Regions from separate parts of the Sagittula sp. P11 genome, predicted to be linked through region 2. Evidence: riboswitches for the same ligand, from Rfam matches in the RefSeq annotation. Region 2 holds a riboswitch; each other region holds the start of a gene.
What was found. Region 2 has a riboswitch for cobalamin ahead of CDO87_RS15420 (DUF1636 domain-containing protein). Riboswitches for the same ligand answer to the same signal wherever they lie in the genome.
Positions count from the first base shown of each region.

Region 1 (3,203 bases), 1.1 Mb from region 2:
TTGTTGCGGCGATGCAGAAGGTGCCGCCGACCGCGCCCCAGATGGCGCCCGTCACAGGCGTCCCGCACGAGATGAGCCGCCCGAAAAGGATGCCCGCCAGCACCGCCGGCAGCGCGATGTTCAGCGTGTTGACCCCGAGCACGGTGAGCCCCCCGAACCCGAAGAACACCGCCTGAAGCAGCAGCCCCACGAAGAGCGCCGGAAAGGCGGCCCAGCCGAGCACGAGCCCGGCAAGACCGTTCATGATGAGATGAACCGAGGACGGGCCGATGGGCACATGCACCAGCGATGCCACGAAGAAACTGGCCGACAGGACACCGGCGGCGGGGATGCGTTCCATGGTCAGCGACCGCAGGCCGTAGGCGATGCCGCCCGCCGCCAGCACGGCCCCGCCGATCACGACCGGGTTGGAAAGGGCTCCGTCCACGATGTGCATGGCGTCACTCCAGTTCCCAGGCGCGGATCCAGATCACGGCGTCCTGGCTGAGTTCCTTGCCCTCGTGCTCGGTCACCGGGCCCACGCCGAGTGCGGCAAAGCCCCAGTGTCCGGCCCTCGGGATGCCGAAGGTGAAGTACCCGTTGTCGTCGGACAACACGACGACGGCGCCGCCGGGCGGCGGGCTGACCACCGGATCGGTGGCGCGCGCTTGGTTCATGTCAGGCTCGGCCGCCATGAACTCGACCTCGATCTCGGCACCGGCGACGGGCTGGCCTTCGGACATGACCCGTCCGGTGAAGGTGGAGCCGGCCAGCACGTTGTAGGGCTTGTTCAGCGGCAGGATCTCGGCCGGGAGACCGACCGGATTCATCCAGTCGGTGGGCAGTTCGCTGCGGTTGAGGAAGGCCTTGGTGTACTGCTGGATGTACTTGTCTTCGGATTCCTCGAAATAGGGCTGCGGGACGGTCACGAGCACGTAGTCGCCCGACCGCTTGACCGGGACGCTTCCCAGAAAGGCCGGCGCCTCGTTCTCGGACCCGGTGAAAGCGGTCGGTTCGAGCCTGTCCAGAAGATCGGTGCGCTTGCCGTGATGCACCATGAAGAATTCCTTGGGCGTCTCCATCTCCATCACGTAGCCGTTGGAGAAGGGGTGCCAGAAGATCAGCTTGACCGGCACGTCGCCGGGGCGGTCGATGATGGTGTCCGATGTATATTCGAGAAGGAAATGCGCCTGTGTCATCGCCGGAAGCGCGATGCACGCCGCAAGGGCACTCAACGTGCGTTTCATGAAGTCGTCCCTGTCCACTGCGCCACACCCGGCGCGCGTCGTTTCTGGACGCTGGGAACGCTCGACCCCATCCGCGCGGCGGAATGACCCGCCGCCGCACAAGGCCAGACGCGCACCCCGGCGTCCGGTGGAAAGCGCCTCTTCCATGGGCGCCAGTCCGGCAGGTCTCCTGGCTCGCGGGTCATCGCATCTGGACTGGCCTTCCCGGATTTCTCCAGTGGCATATCAGCCCTGCTTGCCGCTTACAGTTGCGGGGGCAGCTGCAGGGTAGGCACTGGCGTGCCGCACTGCATTCCCTCTTTCCTCCGGGGCGTGAAAACCCCGGAACCGGACGTGCGATTTCCTTGCCAGAAAAGCGCGCGCCCGGTCAATTGCTATTTTTTGAGGGGTCGGGGACCGGCCTGAGACAGGCGCGGTCCCCCGTGAAACGCGATGGGCGGGTGGGCGTCAGGCGTCTTCCGGCGCCACGGCTGCAAAGCTCAGCGCATGACCGCCCAGGTCGCGGAAGGCGCGCTGGCGGCAGGTCAGCACGATGATCTGGAGGTCGCCCGCCTGGCGATGCAGCGCGTCGAACATCCGTTCGATCCGGTCGTCGTCGGTGAAGACCAGCGCGTCGTCGAGGATCACCGGCGCGGTGCGCCCGGCGTGGGACAACATGCGCGCAAAGGCCAGCCGGACCAGAAGGGCCACCTGTTCCTGCGTGCCGCCGGAGAGGATGTCGACCGGCTCGCTCTGGCCATCGCGGAGCAGCGCGTCCGGCAGCAGGGATTCCTCGCCCCAGGTCAGTTCCGCGTCCGGCCACAGCAGGTGGAGGAGCGGTTTCAGCTCGTGGGCGATGGGGGCGAAATAGCGGTCCCGGGCCTCGTTCCGGGCTGTTTCCAGCGCCTGTTCGAGCCGCCGCAGCACCGCCACCTCGTGTTCGATCCGGGCCAGCGCTTCGCGTGCCGACGTCAGCTTTTCGGTCGTCTCGGCCAGCCTCTCCTCGACCGCGTCCCCGGCGGACCGGCCGATGCGCTCTTCGAGCCGGGCGAGGAGCAGCTTCAGTCGGGCGGTTTCATCGCGCGCGCGGGTTTCCACGGATTCCGCGCGCGTGAGTGCGGCGCGCGCATTGGCGGGATCGGGCGCATCCTTGGCCTTGGCGGCATGTGCGGCCTGCTCTTGGGCCAGTGCCGCCTCCAGCACCGCCAGTTCGGAGGCCAGTTCTTCTTCCGTGGCGCCACCGGTCCGCGCAACGGCGTCTTCGGCCCGCGTCAGGCGGTCCTGCAACGAGGTCAGGGCGGTGTCGGCGCGCAGCACCTCCGCCCGGGCGTCCGCCAACCGCTCCGTTGCGGTGTCGAGCGCGCTGCGGGCGATGTCCCTTGCCTCTCTCGCGGCGGCGAGGTCTGCCTCCGCCTGCGCCAGATCGGGCAGGTCTTCGCCCTCCACAGGGATGGGGATCCGGGCGAGCGCGGCGCAGAGCTGTTCGATGCCCTCCGGCGCGAGGCTCTGCAGCACGGCCTTTGCCTCGGCGTGCTGCCGTTCCGCTTCGTTCCGGGCGGCGGCGGCATCTCGCGCGTCCTCTAGCGTCTCGGCACCGGCGGTTGCGAGTGCTGTGCGCAGGGCCTTGGCCGCGGCGTCTACGGTCCCCGCGTCGTGCCCGGTGTCGCCCGGTCGGATCTCCAAGTGACCGACACCGGCGATGTCGAGGCGGGCGGTCCGGGCGAGGGGGACCGTCTGTCCGCCGGGCAGAGCAGCGTCGCCGAAACGGATCGCTCCCTCGGACCCTGCCGTGTAATGGGCGATGATCTGCGTGGCCGTGGCGTCGCGGGCGGCGATGGCGGCGGCATGGGCGTTGGCCAGCGTCTCGATCCGGCGCAGCGCCGTGGCGTCGGGTCCGTTGCGGGCGGCGCCAGCCGCCGTCTCCATCCGGCGGCGCATCTCCTCCGCCTGCGCGATGCGGTTTTCCAGTTCGTTGCGGCGTTCGGCGCCGTCGCGCGC
Region 1 covers NZ_CP021913.1:4,307,935-4,311,137, forward strand. Annotated here, with positions in the region: gene cbiM (cobalt transporter CbiM) at 1-436, opposite strand, end outside; gene CDO87_RS20755 (DUF4198 domain-containing protein) at 441-1,226, opposite strand; cobalamin riboswitch at 1,368-1,573, opposite strand; gene CDO87_RS20760 (AAA family ATPase) at 1,674-3,203, opposite strand, start outside.
Region 1: it holds a riboswitch for cobalamin, as region 2 does, so the genes downstream of both, CDO87_RS20755 (DUF4198 domain-containing protein) here and CDO87_RS15420 (DUF1636 domain-containing protein) in region 2, are expected to answer to the same signal.

Region 2 (3,203 bases):
CGTCGGCGGGCAACACGGCCAGCGCGATGCCCTTCTGCTGCGCCAGCGCCAAGACCTGCTGCAAGCCGTAGGACCAGTAGGGCACGCCGCCGATCAGCCGGATCAGGATGCCCTTCGCGCCCTCCAGCGTCTGCTCGACATAGGTGTCGACCGACAGCGGATGCCTGAGGGCTGCAAGGTTGGCGAGGCGGAGCGTGGGCATCCGCCCCTCCGGTCCGCCGCCGCGCCGCCAGCCTTCGGCGAAGGCGCCGAGGTCGCTGTCGGAGAACGACAGGACGACGAGGTCCGCCGGGCTCTGGCCCAGGTCCTGCGGCGTCTCGCTCTCGTCGAGGCCGTGGCTTTCGCGGAAGATGACGTGCATCGGCGGTTCCCGGGGAAGGCGGCGCAGAGCCCCGCCCTACTTCATGTCACTCTGCGGCGACCGGCGTGGCGCCGAGGACCGACCGGATGGCGTCGGGACGGATGTCGTCGTGTTCCGCGATGACCACGACACGGCTGACGCGCGCCTCGTCCGGCTTCCACGGGCGGTCGTACTGGTGACGCACGCGCGCCCCCACCGCCTGCACCAGAAGCCGCATGGGCTTGCCCTTCACGGCGGCGTAGCCCTTCACCCGCAGGATGTTCTGTTCCTTCGCGAGCCGTTCGATGGCGACGACGAGCTGCGCCGGGGTGTCCTGTTCCGGCAGTTCCACCACGATCGATTCGAAGTCGTCGTGTTCGTGGTCGTCATGATCGTCGTGATGCGAGGGGCGTGCGTCCATGTCGTCCTCGGCCGCGGCCTCGAGCCCGAGGATCACGCGCGGGTCCACCACGCCCTCGGCGACCTCGACCACCGGCAGCGGGCGCGGCGCCTCGGCGGCGATGATCGCCTTGGCCTTCGCCACGCCTTCGGGACCGGCGAGGTCGGGCTTGGTCAGGAGGATGATGTCGGCGCAGGAGATCTGATCCTCGAAGACCTCGCTCAGCGGCGTTTCGTGGTCGATGCTGTCGTCGGCCAGACGCTGCGCGTCGACGCGCGCCACGTCGGGGGCGAAGCGGCCTGCCGCCACCGCCTCTGCGTCGGCCAGGGCGATCACGCCGTCGACGGTGATCTTCGAACGGATGTCCGGCCAGTCGAAGGCCTTCAGCAGCGGCTTCGGCAGGGCGAGGCCCGAGGTCTCGATCAGGATGTGGTCGGGGCGCGGATCGAGCGCCATCAGCGCCTCGATGGTCGGGATGAAGTCATCGGCCACGGTGCAGCAGATGCAGCCGTTGGCCAGTTCCATGATGTTCTCGGCAGGGCAGTCGGGGATGGCGCACGACTTCAGGATCTCTCCGTCGACGCCCACGTCGCCGAATTCGTTGACCACCACGGCCAGGCGACGGCCGCCGGGGTTCTGCATCAGGTGACGCACCAGCGTGGTCTTGCCGGAGCCGAGGAAGCCGGTGATCACGGTGACGGGGAGTTTGGCTAGATCGGTCATTCAGTCGGCCTCCAGTGGGGTGTTCGGGGTCAGGGGCGGGATGCGCGCCACGCAGTTGCGCTTGAAGTGTTCGGGCCGCTCGCGCCACGGGATCAGCCCGTCGCCGGTCGCGTGATAGCGCGCCGCGCCGTCGAGCAGCATGTCCGGATGCGACACCTCGTCGACATTCCCGAACACATAGGTCCAGCGGTCGCCGCCGCGCAGGGCGACGGTGCAGCCCGCGTCGCAGTTCTGCAGGCATTCGACGGGGGTCAGGCGCAGGCCCGCGGGCAAGGGCCGGGCGGCCAGCGCGTCGTAGAGCGCCTGGCCGGGCCGGCGGTCGTCGGCGGGGATCTCCTGCCCCCGGCGGCACTTCACGCAGACCAGAAGTTCGGCTTCCGATGACATGGCGACCTCGCGCGTCTCATGGGGGGACCTTGAGCGGGGCACGGGCCATGACAGGCCCTCTCCCGACCCCGGATCACCCCGTCCGGTTTCGTTCCTCCGCCCCTTCCACGGCGCGGCCACTGGCAGGTCTCCCGGCTTGCGGAACTGGGCGGCAGGGGGTCCCTGTCTGCCCAACGGCACCCGGCCTTCCCGGCGATCTCGCCAGTGGCTTCGGGCCCTTTCCGGTCACGGTCGCGGGGGCGGCTGCGCCTGACCCCGACGCGGGGCTGCGCATTCCCTTTTCACCTGCTAGACACAGGCACCAGCACCCCGGCTGATGCGCCGGACGCCCGGCAATGTCAAGGAGAGCCCGCGCCATGAGCGAAGACGAGAACGCCCGCCACACCGAAAAGATGAAGAAGATCAAGGCGGCCCGCGACCGGATGATGGCGACCAAGACGGAGGAGAAGGGCCTGATCATCGTTCACACCGGCACCGGCAAGGGCAAGTCGTCCTCCGGATTCGGGATGATCATGCGCTGCATCGCCCACGGCATGCCCTGCGCGGTGGTGCAGTTCATCAAGGGCGCCTGGCCCACGGGCGAAGGCACGTTCCTGCGCGAACGCTTCGCGGCGGAATGCCGGTTCTTCGTGTCGGGCGAGGGTTTCACCTGGGAGACGCAGGACCGCGAGCGCGACATCGCGGCGGCGCAGAACGGCTGGGAGATCGCCAAGGCGCAGATTCTCGACCCGGAGGTGCAGTTCGTGCTGCTCGACGAGATCAACATCGCGCTGCGCTACGACTACCTCGACATCGACGAGGTGGTGGGGTTCCTGCTGGAGCAGAAGCCGCCGATGACCCACGTCTGCCTGACCGGGCGCAACGCCAAGCCCGAACTGATCGAGGCGGCGGACCTCGTCACCGACATGACGCTGGTCAAGCACCCGTTCCGCGAGGGGGTGAAGGCGCAGAAGGGTGTCGAGTTCTGAGCCTGCGGGATCCGGGTTTCGGCGCGCCTGCGGCGCCCCGACCCGCTGGGGGTTCCCCCCAGACCCCCAAGGTATTTTCGCCAAGATGAAGGAAAGGCTTTCTTAACCGGAATCGCGGAGGCTCGCCGGGCGGTACAGGGAGAGGTCCCGATGACCGCCCAAGGTGAAGGCACCGCGTCTCCCCCTTCCCGGAAGGCCCGAGGCGCGGTGCCCGACCCTCTCCTTCATCTTGGCGAAAATACCTCCGCCGGAGGCGTCCTGACGAGGCCGCATGCGTCATATGGCTGGCAAGGGCGCGGCATTTGCCAGAGGCGCGGGGCGGGATGGGTCGCGGTCTCGCGTTAAAGGCGAGGGCGAATTTTCTTGTTGCGCGGATTTGTCGGTG
Region 2 covers NZ_CP021913.1:3,178,162-3,181,364, reverse strand. Annotated here, with positions in the region: gene cobN (cobaltochelatase subunit CobN) at 1-361, opposite strand, end outside; gene cobW (cobalamin biosynthesis protein CobW) at 408-1,463, opposite strand; gene CDO87_RS15420 (DUF1636 domain-containing protein) at 1,464-1,850, opposite strand; cobalamin riboswitch at 1,954-2,171, opposite strand; gene cobO (cob(I)yrinic acid a,c-diamide adenosyltransferase) at 2,207-2,818, shown strand.

Region 3 (3,203 bases), 2.3 Mb from region 2:
ACACCCAGAAGCCGCCGCGCCTCGTTCACGTAACGGGTGCGCGGAAGGGGGTCCTTCACGTCCTTCCCCGCGAACTTCCAGAAGAAACCAAGCTGCCCGAACATCGGGCCGACGCCGCCCATCTGGAACATCAGCCACTGGGTGATCTTGTGCCGCTCCGTCGCGGTGTCGCCCAGGAGCATCCCGGCCTTTTCGGCGAGGTAAAGCAGGATGGCACCGGATTCGAACAGCTCCAGCGGCGCGCCGTCGGGGCCGTTCGGGTCGATGATCGCGGGGATCTTGTTGTTCGGGTTGAGCGCGAGGAACTCCGGGCTCTTCACGTCCTTGTCCGCCAGGGTGATCTTGTGGACCTCGTAGGGCAGGCCGGTTTCCTCCAGCATGATCGAGGCCTTCACGCCGTTGGGCGTCGGGAAGGAATAAAGCTGGATGCGGTCGGGGTGCGTCGCGGGCCAGCGGCGCGAGATCGGATGGTCGGCAAGAGCGGTCATGAAGCGTGTCCCGGTTGATGAAGATCGTCCGGGCGACCCTAGCCCGGCATTTCCCGCTTTCCCAGCCGATCCGCCGTGACATAATCCGGTTTGTGAGAAAACACCCCGCAGGACATGCGAAAACGCATGCCGGCGCTCTGACGGAATGGGACAATGATTAAGGAATTCAAGGACTTCATCGCCAAGGGCAATGTCATGGACATGGCCGTGGGCATCATCATCGGCGCGGCCTTCACGGCCATCGTGCAGTCGCTGGTGGGCGATATCATCAACCCGATCATCGCGCTGTTCACCGGCGGCATCGATTTTTCGGGCTGGTTCTACGCGCTCGACGGCAACGAATACGCCTCGCTCACCGCGGCAACGGAGGCAGGCGCCCCGGTCTTTGCCATCGGCAAGTTCATCATGGCGGTCATCAACTTCTTCATCATCGCCTTCGTGGTCTTCATGCTTGTGAAGATGGTCAACCGCGCCAAGGCCGCCGCCATCCGCGAACGCGAGGAAGGCCAGCCGGCAGAGGCCACGCCCTCCGGCCCCACCGAGCTCGACGTGCTGCTGGAGATCCGCGACGCGCTGAAGCGCTGACGGCCAAGGCCGGGGCACTTGCGCGAGGGGGCGGGATTTGCGATCCCCTCCGGGTCAGGTGCCCCCGCCCGTGGGGGAGAATCGGGAAGCCGGGGAAGAACCGGCGCGGGCCCGCCGCTGTGACGGGGACGGGAAGGACACAAGGCCACTGGGCGCCGCGCAGGCGTTCGGGAAGGCGTCCCTTCCGGAGGATCCGAAGCCAGAAGACCGGCCTGACGGCATGGCGGCCCCGCCTGGAGAGCGGGGGCGCGCAGGCCTTCGGGAGGTGTCCCCATGACAGGAGCGGTGGAAAGCCGATCCCCTGCGCCGGTTGCGGCGCGCGTGTTTTCGGATGAGGAGCGGCAGGCGCTCTACGACGTGATCGCCCACAGGCGGGACGTGCGGAACGAGTTCCTGCCCGACCCGGTGGACGAGGATGTGCTGCGGCGCATCTTGGGCGCGGCCCATGCCGCGCCCTCGGTCGGGCTGTCGCAGCCCTGGGACTTCATCCTGCTGCGCGATCCGGCGCGCCGCGCGCAGGTGCGGGCCGCGTTCACCCGCGCCAACGAGGCCGCGCAGGCGATGTTCCCGCCGGAGAAGCGGTCGGCCTATGCCGCGCTGAAGCTGGAAGGCATCGAGAAGGCGCCCCTGAACATCTGCGTCACCTGCGACCGCACCCGCGGCGGGCCGGTGGTGCTGGGACGCACCCATCAGCCGGAGACGGATCTCTATTCGACGGTCTGCGCCGTGCAGAACCTGTGGCTGGCGGCGCGGGCCGAAGGCATCGGCATAGGCTGGGTCAGCATCTTCGACGAGGCCGACCTGCGCCCGATCCTCGGCCTGCCCGCGCACGTCCGTGTGGTGGCATACCTCTGCATGGGCCACGTGAAGGAGCTGTTCGACGGCCCGGAACTGGAGGCGCGCGGCTGGGCGCGGGCGCGGACGCTCGACGCGCATATCCGCGAGGAGGGCTGGTAAGGCCCTGCGCCGCCACGGCCGCCAAAACCCGCCACCGCGGGCCCTGCACACCGGGCCAATCACGCTTTGCAAACGACCGGTGCCCTTGCTTCTTTGCTTCCGAAATACTCCGGAGGGGTTCGGGGAGGCAGAGCCTCCCCGACGGGTCGCCGTGCGCAGCACGGCGAAACCGCTCAGGCCGCCAGCGCCGCCGCGGGCGTGATCGCATCCAGGCCCAGGGCCTCGCCCACCGGCGCGTTGGTGATCCGGCCGGCGTGCACGTTCAGGCCGGCGGCCAGGTGCGGGTCGTCGGCACAGGCCTTGCGCCAGCCCTTGTCTGCCAGCGCCAGCATGAAGGGCAGCGTCGCGTTGCCGAGCGCCAGCGTCGAGGTGCGCGCCACGGCGCCCGGCATGTTCGCCACGCAGTAGTGCACGATGCCGTCCACCTCGTAGATCGGGTCCTGGTGGGTGGTGGCCTTCGAGGTCTCGAAGCAGCCGCCCTGGTCGATGGCCACGTCGACGATCACCGCGCCGGGTTTCATTGTCGAAAGCTGCGCACGGCTGACCAGTTTCGGCGCGGCGGCACCGGGGATCAGCACGGCGCCGATGACCATGTCGGCCTCGGCCACCAGCTCGGCGGTGTTCCCGGCAGAGGCGTAGCGCGTCCGGAAGACCGCGCCGAAGACGTCGTCGAGGTAGCGCATCCGCGACAGCGACCGGTCGAGCACGGTGACCTCCGCGCCCATGCCTGCGGCAACCCGCGCCGCGTGGGTGCCGACGACGCCGCCGCCGATCACCGCCACCCTGGCGGGGCCGACGCCCGGGACGCCGCCCATCAACACGCCGCGGCCGCCGTTGGCCTTCTGCAGCGACCATGCGCCGACCTGCGGCGCCAGACGGCCCGCGACCTCGGACATGGGCGCCAGCAAGGGCAGGCCGCCCCGCGCGTCGGTCACGGTCTCATAGGCGATGCAGGTCGCGCCGGAGGCGATCAGGTCGCGGGTCTGCTCCGGATCGGGGGCGAGGTGGAGGTAAGTGAACAGCACCTGGCCCTCGCGCAGCATGGCGCGTTCGGGGGCCTGCGGCTCCTTCACCTTGACGATCATGTCGGCGGTGGCAAAGACCTCGGCCGCGGTGTCGGCCAGCGCAGCGCCGGCGGCGGTGTAATCCTCATCGGTGAAACCGGCGCCGAGG
Region 3 covers NZ_CP021913.1:856,927-860,129, reverse strand. Annotated here, with positions in the region: gene CDO87_RS04185 (glutathione S-transferase family protein) at 1-488, opposite strand, end outside; gene mscL (large conductance mechanosensitive channel protein MscL) at 642-1,073, shown strand; cobalamin riboswitch at 1,113-1,304, shown strand; gene bluB (5,6-dimethylbenzimidazole synthase) at 1,347-2,030, shown strand; gene ald (alanine dehydrogenase) at 2,204-3,203, opposite strand, start outside.
Region 3: it holds a riboswitch for cobalamin, as region 2 does, so the genes downstream of both, bluB (5,6-dimethylbenzimidazole synthase) here and CDO87_RS15420 (DUF1636 domain-containing protein) in region 2, are expected to answer to the same signal.

Region 4 (3,203 bases), on a different replicon from region 2:
CGGTTGCCGCTACCAGCATCGGATTACCTGCCGCCAGTTCGCGTATACGATGTTCGAATAGGCCACGGGATATAGTGCCAACCTTGAAGCCAAAGTTCCGCAGTAGCCCGCGCAGGGACATTTCAAGCGTGATGAACCCTTGCTGCACCGCCTTGCGAGCGGTGAGCACAGCGCGAACCTCTTGTGCGGAGACTGATTTGCAGTGAACCGGTCGGAACCAGCCGAGGTGCGGCAGGCGTGCGATCCCTTCGGCATCCCGGCGGTCCGTCTTGATCGGCATGGCCTTCAAGGCGCCTTTCACCTGCCGGGTTTCCATCAGCACGACAGGGAGTTCAGCCGCGGACAACCCGCGATGCAGCCATTGCGACAGGGGGCCAGCTCCGAGCCCGATAGCCGCAGCTTCCCCGTCCTGATCGCCGATCCAGAGCAACAGCGCCTCGGGCTCGCTGGACACCTCCGCCTCCCTCACGATCTTCCCATGCTCGCTGATCACGCAAATTGCGGTCTTCTCAAGCGACACATCCAGCCCAATTCACAGCTTCATCCCGCAGTCCTCCATGTGGATCCGATACGGGAATGGCGCCAGCTTGCCCTCGATCTTGCAACGATAACGGGCGGGTCACGGACGCAGGCCCCGTTACGGCATCTCATAGGAGGTAGATGGCAGCAGCGGCGAGAGCGATGGCGGCAATGGCGGATCGCGTGAACTGCCGGAATGGGCCTGCAGCGACAGCGCACCTGAGGTGACCTTTGGCCTGCCCTTGCCGCACCGCCGCAGGTCCGCTCCGAGCCCATTTTCCCTTTTCGACGCACTCGCCAACCTCGGCTTCGGCGATTGTGTTCGTGCCGCCGCGCACTTGCTGTGCATCGGGAACTATGCCAGAGATTGCGGCGTCGGTTTCCTTCGGGAATTGAAAGGGAATCCGTTCCGGCTTCGGCCGGCAAACGGAACTGCCCCCGCAACTGTAGGCGGTGAGTGCCTCTCGATGCGCCACTGGGTTCGTCCCGGGAAGGCGAGAGACGCTGTGACCCGTCAGTCAGGAGACCTGCCGACATGAACGAAACCACGACCGGACGGGGTGTGCCGAGGCGGGAAACATGACGTGGCCGCCGGGCCGCATTCCGTTTCGCGTCTTTCCCCTGATGGTCCTATCTGACGGGACGGATCGGATGAGACAGACCTTGATGACGGCTGCGCTGTTGGCCAGCGCTGCCACGGCGCTGAACGCGCAGCAAACGGACTACCCCCTGACACTGACGAACTGCGGGCTCGATGTGTCGTTCGACGCCGCACCGGACACCGTGGTGACGATAGGGCAGTCCGCGACAGAGATCCTCTATTCGCTCGGCCTCGCGCCGAAGGTCTCGGGCACCTCGGTCTGGTTCAACCCTGTCTTGCCGGAGTTCGCGGAGGTCAACGAGGCGATCGAGCGGCTGGCCGACAACGACCCCAGCTTCGAGAGCGTGGTCGCGAAGAAGCCCGGGCTGGTCGCCGTGCAATACGAATGGCACGTGGGCGAGAGCGGCAACGTCGGCACACGGGAGATGTTCCACGACATCGGCATCCCGACCTACATCCTGCCCGCCGATTGCGACACCAAGGACAATTCCACCGGCGGCGATGGCACACGCGTCGGCGCCTTTGAGACGGCCTCGATCTACAAGGGCATTCGGGAGCTGGCGGAGATATTCGACGTGCGCAGCGCGGGCGCAACCCTCGTCTCGGACCTTCAGGCGACCGAAGAGCGCGCCATTGCCCGCGCGGAAGGGCTAGACCTGCCCGAGGACCTGTCGGCCGTGTTCTGGTTCTCCTCCGCCGACGTCGAAATGGACCCCTATGTCGCCGGACGCCTCGGCGCGCCGGGTTACATGATGTCCAAGCTCGGGATCGAGAATGTCATCGAGTCCGATGAGGAATGGCCGACTGTGGGATGGGAGAGAATCGCCCGGGCCGACCCGGACGTGATTGTCATCGCCTACATGGACCGCCGTCGCTTTCCCGCCGACGACATCGAGAAGAAGCTGGAGTTCCTGCGCACCGATCCTGTCGCAAGCCAGATGACGGCCGTGCGCGAGGACCGGATCGTGCAGATGGATGCACACGCCATGAGCGCGACGATGCGGTCGATCTACGGGCTGGAAACGCTCTCCGAAGCCCTTTCGAAGATGTCCTTCGAATGACCATGGCGGCCACACCCGCGCGCATCACGGTGCGGCACGGGCTCTGGCTCGCGCCTCTTCTGCTCGGGGCCACCATCCTTGCAGGTACGGCAATCGGCGAGACCAGTCTGCCCTTTGCCGTGGTGTGCCGGACGCTGGCCAACCATCTGTGGGGCGCGGGCTATCCCGTGGACGGGATCGAGGCGGGCATCATCTGGAGTTACCGCCTCCCGCGGGCCATCGTGGCCGCCTGCTGCGGGGCTGGCCTCGCCCTGACCGGCGTCGTTCTTCAGGCGCTGCTGCGCAATCCTCTGGCCGATCCCTACCTCATGGGCTTGTCGGCGGGCGCCTCGACGGGGGCGGTCCTCGTGTCGGTCGCGGGCATCGGAGGCGGGGCGATCTCGATGTCGCTCGGTGCGTTGTCCGGAGCGCTTGTCGCCTTCGGATGCGTCGTGGCCCTGGCCCACGCGGTGAACGGGAGCGCGGGTGGCGGGCGCGGGACCCAGGCGGCGGCCGCAATCATCCTCGCCGGGATCGCCGGCTCGCAGATGTTCAACGCTCTGACCGCCTTCACCATCGCCCGCTCCGCCAATGCCGAGCAGGCCCGCGGCATCATGTTTTGGCTCATGGGCAATCTGTCGGGCATCCGCTGGGATGACGTCGGGGCCTGCACGGCCGTCTCCCTCGGGGGTGTCGCGCTATGTCTTTGGCACCGGCGTGGGCTTGACGCCTTCACGTTCGGTGCGGACGGGGCCGCGTCCATCGGGATCAACGTGCCTGCCTTGCGCGGCAGTCTCATCACCGTCACCGCCATCATGGTGGGGGTACTCGTTTCCAAAGTGGGCGCGATCGGCTTCGTTGGCCTTGTCGTGCCGCATGCCATGCGCTTTCTCGTCGGCACGCGCCACGACAGGCTGGTCCCCGCCTCAGCGCTGGCGGGCGCGGTGTTCCTTGTCGCGGCAGATGTCATCAGCCGCATCATCGTTCCGGGGCAGGTCCTGCCCATCGGCGTCGTGACTGCGCTGGTCGGCGCTCCGGCCTTT
Region 4 covers NZ_CP021914.1:311,222-314,424, forward strand. Annotated here, with positions in the region: partial or broken gene CDO87_RS27340 (transposase) at 155-520, opposite strand; cobalamin riboswitch at 879-1,069, shown strand; gene CDO87_RS23470 (ABC transporter substrate-binding protein) at 1,171-2,181, shown strand; gene CDO87_RS23475 (FecCD family ABC transporter permease) at 2,184-3,203, shown strand, end outside.
Region 4: it holds a riboswitch for cobalamin, as region 2 does, so the genes downstream of both, CDO87_RS23470 (ABC transporter substrate-binding protein) here and CDO87_RS15420 (DUF1636 domain-containing protein) in region 2, are expected to answer to the same signal.